3 regions of the Acidovorax sp. 106 genome follow, and region 2 is predicted to be linked to each of the others. Evidence: predicted binding sites of a transcription regulator. Region 2 holds the regulator's gene; each other region holds the start of a gene.
What was found. The regulator sigma-54, encoded in region 2, starts transcription at its own class of promoters, with help from an activator protein. The targets are predictions, from matches to a motif close to TGGCANGNAANCTGCTTT.

Region 1 (3,276 bases), 3.2 Mb from region 2:
TGTCCTTGGCAGACCAGACGGCAAACCACACCTCGTCGCCCGCCTTGTTGAACTCTGGCTGCACCACGCGCTTGGCACCGCCATCATCAGGCAGGCCAGCCCACTCGGCAATCGGCAGCACGGTGTAGCCCTTGTCCAGGTTCTTGATGTCGTACACCACCACCGACTGCGAGACCTTTGGATCAGGATTCAGTGGAGCGTCCGAGTACAAGTGCTGCGACTTGGGGTGGCTCTTGATGAACAGCGCACCGCCGCCTGGGCCCTTGAGCTTGGCCACTTCCTTGAACGCATACTGGGCATGCTTCTTGGGGTCGGTGCCGATCAGCGAGATGGTCTCGTCACCCAAGTGACCCGTGGACCACACAGGACCGAACTTGGGGTGCACAAAGTTGGCGCCACGGCCTGGGTGAGGGATCTTGCCCACGTCCACCACGGCTTGCAGCTTGCCTTCCTTGGCATCCACCACACCAATCTTGTTGCTGTTGTTAGCGGCCACCATGAAGTAGCGCTTGGTCGAATCCCAGCCACCGTCGTGCAGGAAGCGGGCCGAACCCAGCTCGGTGATCTTGAGGGCGTCCACATCCTTGTAGTCCACCATCAGCGTCTTGCCGGTTTCCTTCACGTTCACGATGAACTCAGGCTTGAAGTGCGAAGCCACGATCGAGGCCACGCGGGGCTCGGGGTGGTACTCCTGCGTGTCCACCGTCATGCCACGGGTCGAGACGATCTTCATGGGCTCCAGCGTGTCGCCATTCATGATGACGAACTGAGGGGGCCAGTAAGCGCCAGCAATGGCCAGCTTGTCGGTGAAGTCGCCTTCCTTGCCCTTGTACTTGGAGGTGTCCACCGAACGGGCTTCCAGGCCAATGCGGATTTCAGCGACGTTGTCGGGCTTGGCCATCCACAGATCGATCATGTTCACGCGGCCATCGCGGCCGATCACGAACAGGTAGCGGCCCGATGCCGAGGTGCGCGAGATGTGCACCGCGTAGCCGGTCTTGATGATGTTGATGATCTGCTTGGTGTCGCCATCGATCAGCGCCACTTCGCCCGCATCACGCAGCGTGGTCGAGAAGATGTTGGCGATGTTGTAATCGTTCATCTTCTTGGTTGGGCGGTCCTTCGGCGGCACCAGCACCTTCCAGGTCTTCTTCATGTCCGCCATGCTCCACTCGGGAGGCATAGGGGGGTCTTGCTGGATGTAGCGGGCCATCATGTCCACGTCGGACTCGCTCATCTCACCCGAAGTCTGCCAGTTAGGCATGCCAGCGGGCGAGCCGTAGGCGATGAACACCTTGAGGTAATCCGTGCCCTTGGGCAGCGTCACATCAGGCGTCAGGGGCTTACCGGTGGCGCCCTTGCGCAGCACGCCGTGGCAGCCAGCGCAACGCTCAAAGTAAGTTTGGCGAGCACGGTCAAACTCGGCCTGCGTCATTTTGGGCGCGGCAGGGTTTGTGCTTTGGTACATCGGCTGATTGGCCAAAGGGGACGAGCCTGCCTGGTAGTTCATCTCGGCGGGTGTCACGCTCTTCTTGTCATCGGCATACGCCGTAAGGGCCAGAGTGGACATTGCCAGTGCCGCAAGGCGCGCCAGCTTTCGGGTTGTCATGGGGACTCCTTGTATGTCGCGGCCCAAGATGGCTCATTCCATCCCTCCAACTGGCCTGCTGCGGGCTGCGACGACTGGGTTTCAGCAGGCTCGCGGCCATTCTTCGCCAGCCTCCCCACCGCCGCTTTGATACCTATCAAATGATTCATTCAACATGCACTATTAAACCAACATCCAACGGCTGCATAGAGGGAAATCCTTGATCACGTCACGACCGGCATGGAAGGCAGCCCGCCATGCACTTCTGGCAGACTGTGCAGCGCAATCCCGCCATGGAACGCCCGCCGCACAGCTGCCTGCGCGAGGGCCATCGCTGGCGTGCAAATTGCTAGTTTCATCGTGTTCTGGAGGCCCTGCACGGCCTCTCCTTCGCCAGTCCCACCCAAGGAACCGCACCATGACCACTCGCCGCATCTTCACCGGACGCCTGCTCTGCACCTCCATGGCCCTCTCAGCCGCCATGGCGATGGCGCCCTCACTGGCTGCAGCGCAGTCCAAGCTCAAGGTCGCAGCGATCTACACGGTGCCCTTTGAGCAGCAATGGGTCAGCCGCATCCACAAGGCCCTCAAGGCGGCCGAAGCGCGCGGAGAGATCGAATACAAGGCCAGTGAAAACGTCAGCAACGCCGACTACGAGCGCGTGATGCGCGAATACGCCACCGGCGGCAACCAGCTCATCGTGGGCGAGGCTTTTGCGGTAGAAGCCGCCGCCCGCAAGGTGGCCAAGGACTTCCCCAAAACCTCATTCCTGCTCGGCTCGTCGGGCAAGCCGCAGGCGCCCAATTTCAGCGTGTTCGACAACTACATCCAGGAGCCTGCCTACCTCAGCGGCATGATCGCGGGCGGCATGACCAAGTCCAACAAGATCGGCATGGTGGGCGGCTTCCCCATCCCCGAGGTCAACCGCCTGATGCACGCCTTCATGGCCGGCGCCAAAGAGACCAACCCCAAGGTCGAGTTCACCATCACCTTCATCAACAGCTGGTTTGACCCACCCAAGGCCAAGGAAGCCACCTTCGCCATGATCGACAAGGGCGCCGACGTGCTGTATGCCGAGCGCTTTGGCGTGAGCGACGCGGCCAAGGAAAAAGGCAAGCTCGCCATCGGCAACGTGATCGACACCCAGCCGCAGTACCCCGACACCGTGGTGGCCTCTGCCCTGTGGCACATGGAGCCCAGCATCGACCGCGCGCTGAAGCTGGTCAAGGACGGCAAATTCACCGCCGAGGACTACGGCCCGTATTCGATGATGAAGCACAAGGGCTCGGAGCTCGCGCCCCTGGGCACTTTCGAGAAGAAGGTGCCCGCCGATATCGTCGCCAAGGTCAAGGCCAAAGAAGCCGACATCCTGGCGGGCAAGTTCACAGTGAAGGTAGACGACAGCCAGCCCAAATCCACGGCCAAGTAAGCACGGCGGGCGCCCTGCCCGCTTGCCATTTCGATGGCGTGAACAGGCCACCCTCACAACGCGGTGGCCTGTTTTTTGAACGCCCACCGCAATGAACCGCTGACAAGGCACCCCATGACCTCACTCCCCGTCGCAAAGGCCTCGCAGGTCACCCGCTGTTCACGTCTTTTGGGCGCTGCGGCATTGGCCGCCATGGTCGCAGGCTGCGCTGCCACAGCGCCCGGCAAGACGGCGGTCCGGCTGGACGATACGCCCCGCA
Region 2 (3,276 bases):
CTTGGCACGGAAGCGGTCGGCCACGGCGTCTTTGACCTTGAGGGCGGCGAAGTTCAGGCTCTGCAGCGGGCTGTGCTGGGCCGTGACTTCGATCTTGAAGCTCTGGCGCGTGGTGAACCAGATCTCCCAGGCCACCTCGCTGGCCATGGCATAAAGGTCGTTTTCAGAGCGGTAGGGACGGTGCGCCAGTTGCACCAGCACACGCTGGGTCAGGCGGCTGTGCAGGTTCAGCTGCAGCGCATGGCGCCACGAGCTGCGCAGCAGCACGCCGCCCCGCCCGACCAGCAGGTCTTGCCCCGTAAGGCCGGTGATGCCATGCACCTCATCGGCGAGGAAGCCCTCGACGCCAGCGGCGCAGGGGAGAAAGAGTTGGAGTTGGTTCATGGTGAATACCTCGGGTGGGGCCGGATCATGCCAGGGCAGGTACATCGCCCACCCTGTACTGCCAGGCCCGGTTGCAGGCGCTGCGACATCAACGTCAGGCTACAGCGACTTGCGCAAATTGGCCGGTGCAATCTTGAGCGATTCGCGGTACTTGGCCACCGTGCGGCGGGCGCATTCGATGCCCTGCTCCTTGAGCATTTCGGCCAGTTGGCTATCGGACAACGGCTTGGTGGGGCTCTCAGCGGCCACAAACTGCTTGATGAGCGCGCGCACCGCCGTGCTGGAGGCGTTGCCACCGGTTTCGGTGCCCAGGCCAGAGCCGAAGAAATACTTCAACTCGTAGGTGCCGATGGGTGTGGCCATGTATTTGGCCGTGGTCACGCGGCTGATGGTGGACTCGTGCAGGCCCAGCTCGTCGGCAATGTCACGCAGCACCAGCGGGCGCATGGCCAGCTCGCCGTGGGTGAAGAAGCTCTTTTGCCGCTCCACGATGGCGCGCGAGACACGCAAGATGGTGTCAAAGCGCTGCTGGATGTTCTTGATGAACCAGCGGGCCTCTTGCAGGCGCTGCTGCATGCCCTGGTGGCCCTCGCCGCCCTTGTGGCCGCGCAGCGCACCGGCGTAGATGTCGTGCACGCGCAAGCGCGGCATCACATCGGGGTTCAGCGCCACGATGAAGTTGTGCTGGCCGCTGTTGCCGTTGGCCCGCCCGGCTTTGCGCACAATCACATCGGGGATGATGATGTTGCGCTCCACGTCGGCAAAGCGGCGCCCGGGGCGCGGCTCCAGCCGGGCAATCAGGGCCATGGCGGCGCGGGTGCGTTCTTCACCCGCAGCGCCGCCTTCGGTGCAAGCCTGGGTGAGGCGGCGCACATCGCGGCGGGCCAGCATCTCCAGCGGCTGCTGGCAGATCAGCAAAGCGGTCTGCACCACGGCCGCAGGGGCCTCGCTGTCAGGGTCGGCCGCCAGGGCGCTGAGTTGCAGGGTCAGGCATTCGGCGAGGTTGCGAGCGCCCACGCCCACAGGCTCCAGGGTTTGCAGCAGGCGCTGGGCTACCGTAAAGCGGTGCACCAACTCGTCAATTTGCTCCAGGTCATCCGGGCCCGCAAGGCTGATGGCCAGCTCTTGCAGCGGCTCTTCCAGGTAGCCATCGTCGTTCAGCGATTCGATGAGAAAGCGCAGGGCAGCGCGGTCCACCTCAGACAGGCGCAGTGCCAGGGCCTGGCGGTGCAAAAAGGCGGTGAGGGACTCTTGCGAGCGCGCTAGCTCCGTGGCGTCGGCCTCGTCGCCCTCCATGTCGTTGCGGGTGCGGGGGGCTGCGTCGCCGCCCCATTCGCTGTCGTTGGGCGCCATCTCCACGGTGCCGTCCCCGCCCCAATCGGGCTCGTCAGAGGCGGTGCTGCTGGTGTAGTCGGCATCGCCCGAGGCGTCACCTTGCGCATCAGAAGTGGCCTCAGCGCTTGTGGATGAAGCGCTGGCAGCTCCTGAATAGATAGCATCGTCTGCACTGTACTCGTCGGCCTGTACGGGGGTGTCGGCGTGCTCCAGGCCAAACTCTTCGCGCACGGCTTCGTCGGCGTTGCGCTCCAGGAAGGGGTTTTCGTCGAGCATCTGCTCAACCTCTTGCCCCAACTCCAGGGTCGACAACTGCAGCAGCCGGATGGACTGCTGCAACTGCGGCGTGAGGGCCAGGTGCTGAGAGACCCGCAGGGACAGGCCGGGCTTCATGCCTCAGCCCCCTGCAACACCGCACGATCCGTCACACACCGCATAGCCACACCGCGCCAAGCCATCACATGCGGAAGTGTTCGCCCAGGTACACACGGCGCACCTCGGCGTTGTCCACGATCTCAGCCGGCGTGCCCTGCGCCAGCACACGGCCATCGCTGATGATGAAGGCGTGGTCGCAAATGCCCAGGGTCTCGCGCACGTTGTGGTCGGTGATGAGCACGCCAATGCCGCGCGCTTTCAGGAAACCGATGATGCGCTGGATCTCGATCACAGCGATGGGGTCGATGCCCGCAAAGGGCTCGTCCAGCAGGATAAAGCGCGGCTGCGTGGCCAGGGCGCGGGCGATTTCGACGCGGCGGCGCTCGCCACCCGACAAGGCCAGCGCGGGCGAAGCACGCAGGTGGTCCACCCGCAGCTCTTGCAGCAGCGAGGTGAGCTGATCTTCAATCGCCGCCCGCGACAGGGGGGCGTTGTGTTCGTCACGCTGCAACTCCAGCACCGCGCGCACGTTCTCTTCCACCGTGAGTTTGCGGAAGATGGACGCCTCTTGCGGCAAATACGACAGCCCCAAGCGCGAACGGCTGTGAATGGGCATGTGCGCCACCGATTGGCCGTCGATGCGGATATCCCCCCCATCGCTGCGCACCAGCCCCACGATCATGTAGAACGAAGTGGTTTTGCCCGCCCCATTGGGCCCCAGCAAACCGACGACCTCGCCTTTTTGCACCACCAGGGACACATCTTTGACCACCTTGCGGCTGCCGTAAGACTTGGCTAGGTGGGCGACCTCAAGGCGACTGGAAGACGCCCCCGCTGCCGGGGCTTTGACGGAACGATCGCTCACTGGATGGCACCGCCCAAAGAGGTGCTGGGCCGCAGCACGGGCGCCGAGGCCGCAGGGGCCGGGCTGGCCGCGCTGGAGCCCGGTGCCGCAGCAGGCGCCTTGGGGTCTTTGGGGGCCAATACGGCCCGCACGCGGCCACCGCTGCTGGCCTGGCCCTCTGCCCCGCTGGCGGGCAAGGCCTTCTTTTGCCCATCGACCGTGAAGACATCGGTCAGGTTGTTGTAGACGACGACCGCGCCGGTGATCTCGTCGCTCAAGGCGCCACCACGGTAGCGCCGCAGCTCGGCGCGGGTGATGAAGCGCACGTTGTCGGTCCG
Region 3 (3,276 bases), 360 kb from region 2:
TGTCTGAATGCATGCCGCCTTTGCAATTGCAGGCGTTGCTCAATGGCGTGTTCACCCGCCTCACCCGTGTCATCCAAAGCCAGCGCGGCACTATTGATAAGTACATGGGTGATTGCGTCATGGCCTTTTGGGGGGCCCCCGTGCCGACGCAAGATCATGCTGCGTGCGCAGTGCGTGCCGCGATGGGTATGGCGCAGGCCATGCAGCAGCTCAACCAAGAGCACCGCGCTCAAGGCCTGCCCGAGGTCGGGGTTGGCATTGGTTTGAACACCGGCACCATGTGTGTAGGTGATATGGGGTCCGACATTCGACTCAGCTACACCGTCATTGGCGATGCAGTGAACCTGGGCTCCCGCCTGGAAGGGCTCTCTAAAACCTACGGGGTTGCGGTCATCGCCAGCGAATTTACCCAGGCCCAGGCCCCCGGATTTTTGTGGCAAGAGCTGGACCGCGTGCGCGTCAAAGGCAAAGCCCAGGCCGTCGCGATCTATACGCCGGTGGCCGAGCATGCGCTGGCCACTCCTGGACAAACGGAGTGGCTCGCCGTCTGGCGGCAATTTCTCACAGACTACCGCGCTCAAGACTGGGCAAAATGCATGGCCGCTTTGCAAATGCTGCTGCGCAGCGACCCCCAATCCACCTTGTATGCCTTGTACGCAGAGCGCCTGCAAATGCTGGCAACACTGCCTCACCAGCCGAACTGGGATGGTGCCACTAACTTTGACACCAAATGACCCGCCCTTCTTGCCCACTCTTCTTGCGCCAAGACCTTGGAGCTGATGGCCATGCTGGTGTTCCGCCTCGCTGCCGTTTCGGGGGCGTGTTCCTGTGAAAGTCCGTGTCCTGGGTTGCTCAGGCGCCATCGCCCGTGATTGCCGGACCACCTCTTTTCTCATCAATCACAACATCCTTATCGACGCAGGTACTGGGGTGGGGGATTTGACGCTGGACGAGATGGCCCAGATCGACCATGTCTTTCTGACCCACTCCCACCTGGACCATGTGGCGGCATTGCCACTCATGCTGGACGCTGTGTCTTCCTTGCGCAGCCAACCCGTCTTGGTCCATGCCCTGCCCGCCACCATTGCTGCACTGCAGACGCACGTCTTTAACAACACCATCTGGCCAGACTTCAGCCGCATTCCGTCAGTGCAGAACCCGTTTCTGCGATACCGCCCCTTGGTCGAGGGGCGCGCGGTCCATGTGGACGGTACTTGGGTACAAGTGCTGCCGGCCGTCCATACGGTGCCTGCAGTGGGCTATGCCGTGCGTGGTGAAAGAGGTTGGTGGGCTTTCAGCGGCGACACCGAGCGCAATCCAGCCTTTTGGGATCAGCTTGAGCAACTGACCCAACTACAGCCGCCACGGCCTGTGGGCATGCTGGTCATTGAAACCGCCTTCAGCAACCGGGAGAGTGAACTGGCACGCCGCAGCTTGCACTTGTCGCCCCAAACTTTGGCTGCTGAACTGGCCCACAGGGCTGGGGACACGAGCTACCCCATCTACATTACCCACACCAAGCCATCAGAAACCAGCCTCATTCTTCAAGAGATAGACCAGATGGGACTGAGCGCCACTGCAGATATCCGCTGGCTGCAGGCTGGACAGGTCTTTGATGTGTAACTAGCTATGTGTTCCGTGACATTCGTGGCGGAACAAAAATGTCAATGTGACGCAGGCCATGCGGTGACCCGATGCCGTTTGTGGAGAAGTCGGCCCTCTGGCGCTTAGGAAAGTGTGCTTCTACCGTATTTCGCAAGCTGGCACGCTATCTGCTTTTAGAGAACCAGCCTGAAGAACAATCGACAGGTTTTCACTTGCAATTTACCCCGAGGAGAGATTTATGAAGCGTTCGCTGCAAAAAGGTTTTACCCTGATCGAACTGATGATCGTGGTGGCCATCATCGGTATTCTGGCTGCTGTGGCTCTGCCTGCTTACCAAGATTACACTGTGCGTGCCAAGGTTTCCGAAGGTTTGAGTTTGGCTTCGGCTGCCAAGACGGCCGTTGCAGAAACCTTTGCAAACACAACACAAGGCACCATTGAAGCGTATGCAGGTGCTGGTGCGATTGTGGCCCCGGCTGCAGGAAATACCACCTACGGCTATGAATACACAGCTGGCACCAATGTGGCAACTGTTGCAATCGCTGCAACTACCATTGCTACTCCTGTTGCTCCTAACTCTGGCCGTATCACTATCACGTACGCCGGTAGCTTGGGCACTACGCTCGGTAATCCCTTGGTTCTGACTCCAGGAAGCGGGACAGTAACCAACGCCGCGTCTCCCTCAGGCCCGCTGGCTGCTGGCGCTCCAGTGGTTTGGGGTTGTGGTATCGCTTCAACCGCATCATTTAAGTATGTTCCTGCAAACTGCCGTTTTGTAGTTGCCCCATAAGTGTGAACGCTTTTGTTAGGCCGCCTTGTGCGGCCTTTCTTTTTGGTGGTGTAGTTGGATTTTAAATTGCGAATTTTTAATATAGAAGTGTAATAATCAAATCTAATTTTGGTGCTTCATGAGAAAATTTGTAAAAAATGGTTTTACTCTGATTGAGTTAATGGTTGTAGTTGCCATTTTGGGTATTTTGGCTGCTGTGGCTTTACCGACCTATCGGGGTTATGTTGTTCGCGCGCAGGTTACAGAGGGCTTGGTTCTTGCGGCTGCTGCAAAGGCGGCGGTGGCGGAAAATTTCTCGTCTACTCCAGAGGGCGGGATATTAAATTACCCTGGTACGGGTGCGCCATTATCTGGTTCATATTCATATCAATATACGGCTGGGGCAAAAGTTGCATCAATCGCAATAGGCGGTATTGCAAATGTTCAAGCTCCTGCCTTGGGCGAAGCGCGCATTACAATAAACTACACTGGAGAGCTGGGTGCACTCCTAGGCTCGCCCGTGGTTCTCACTCCTGGCAGTGGTACTGTTTCTAATTCTGCAATTCCGTCCGCTCCGCTGTCAATGAGTGCACCTATCGTATGGGGCTGCGGTATAGCTTCTACCATCTCGTACCGGTATGTTCCGGTCAACTGTCGATATAGCCCTTAGTTTTGCAAAATGGTTTTTGATAATTTAAGAGATTTTGGGTGGATAGATGTTTAATTTACGTCGCGTACATTTTGCGTTGCGCGCATGTTTTTATCATTTTCTTCTTTCGGTGTTTTTGACAATATGTACGGCTGCGCTGGTATTTGGTGTTTGGTATCCTTGGCCTTTGTATAAAATTGTCGGTGGGTTGGAATTATTCTGGCTTGTGGTTGGTGTTGATGTTATTTGTGGT

Region 1: the regulator sigma-54 is predicted to act here: its motif matches at 1,924-1,941, upstream of C8C98_RS19855 (BMP family protein).
Region 3: the regulator sigma-54 is predicted to act here: its motif matches at 1,762-1,779, upstream of C8C98_RS07345 (pilin).

Annotation. Positions count from the first base shown of each region.
Region 1 is NZ_RCCC01000001.1:4,517,755-4,521,030, forward strand. It holds gene C8C98_RS19850 (nitrite reductase) at 1-1,609, opposite strand, end outside; gene C8C98_RS19855 (BMP family protein) at 2,007-3,017, shown strand; gene C8C98_RS19860 (5'-methylthioadenosine/S-adenosylhomocysteine nucleosidase) at 3,132-3,276, shown strand, end outside.
Region 2 is NZ_RCCC01000001.1:1,292,421-1,295,696, forward strand. It holds gene C8C98_RS05825 (class I SAM-dependent RNA methyltransferase) at 1-384, opposite strand, end outside; gene C8C98_RS05830 (RNA polymerase factor sigma-54) at 484-2,112, opposite strand; gene lptB (LPS export ABC transporter ATP-binding protein) at 2,177-2,959, opposite strand; gene lptA (lipopolysaccharide transport periplasmic protein LptA) at 2,956-3,276, opposite strand, start outside.
Region 3 is NZ_RCCC01000001.1:1,654,213-1,657,488, reverse strand. It holds gene C8C98_RS07355 (CHASE2 domain-containing protein) at 1-734, shown strand, start outside; gene C8C98_RS07350 (MBL fold metallo-hydrolase) at 829-1,623, shown strand; gene C8C98_RS07345 (pilin) at 1,844-2,395, shown strand; gene C8C98_RS07340 (pilin) at 2,514-3,044, shown strand; gene tfpZ (TfpX/TfpZ family type IV pilin accessory protein) at 3,091-3,276, shown strand, end outside.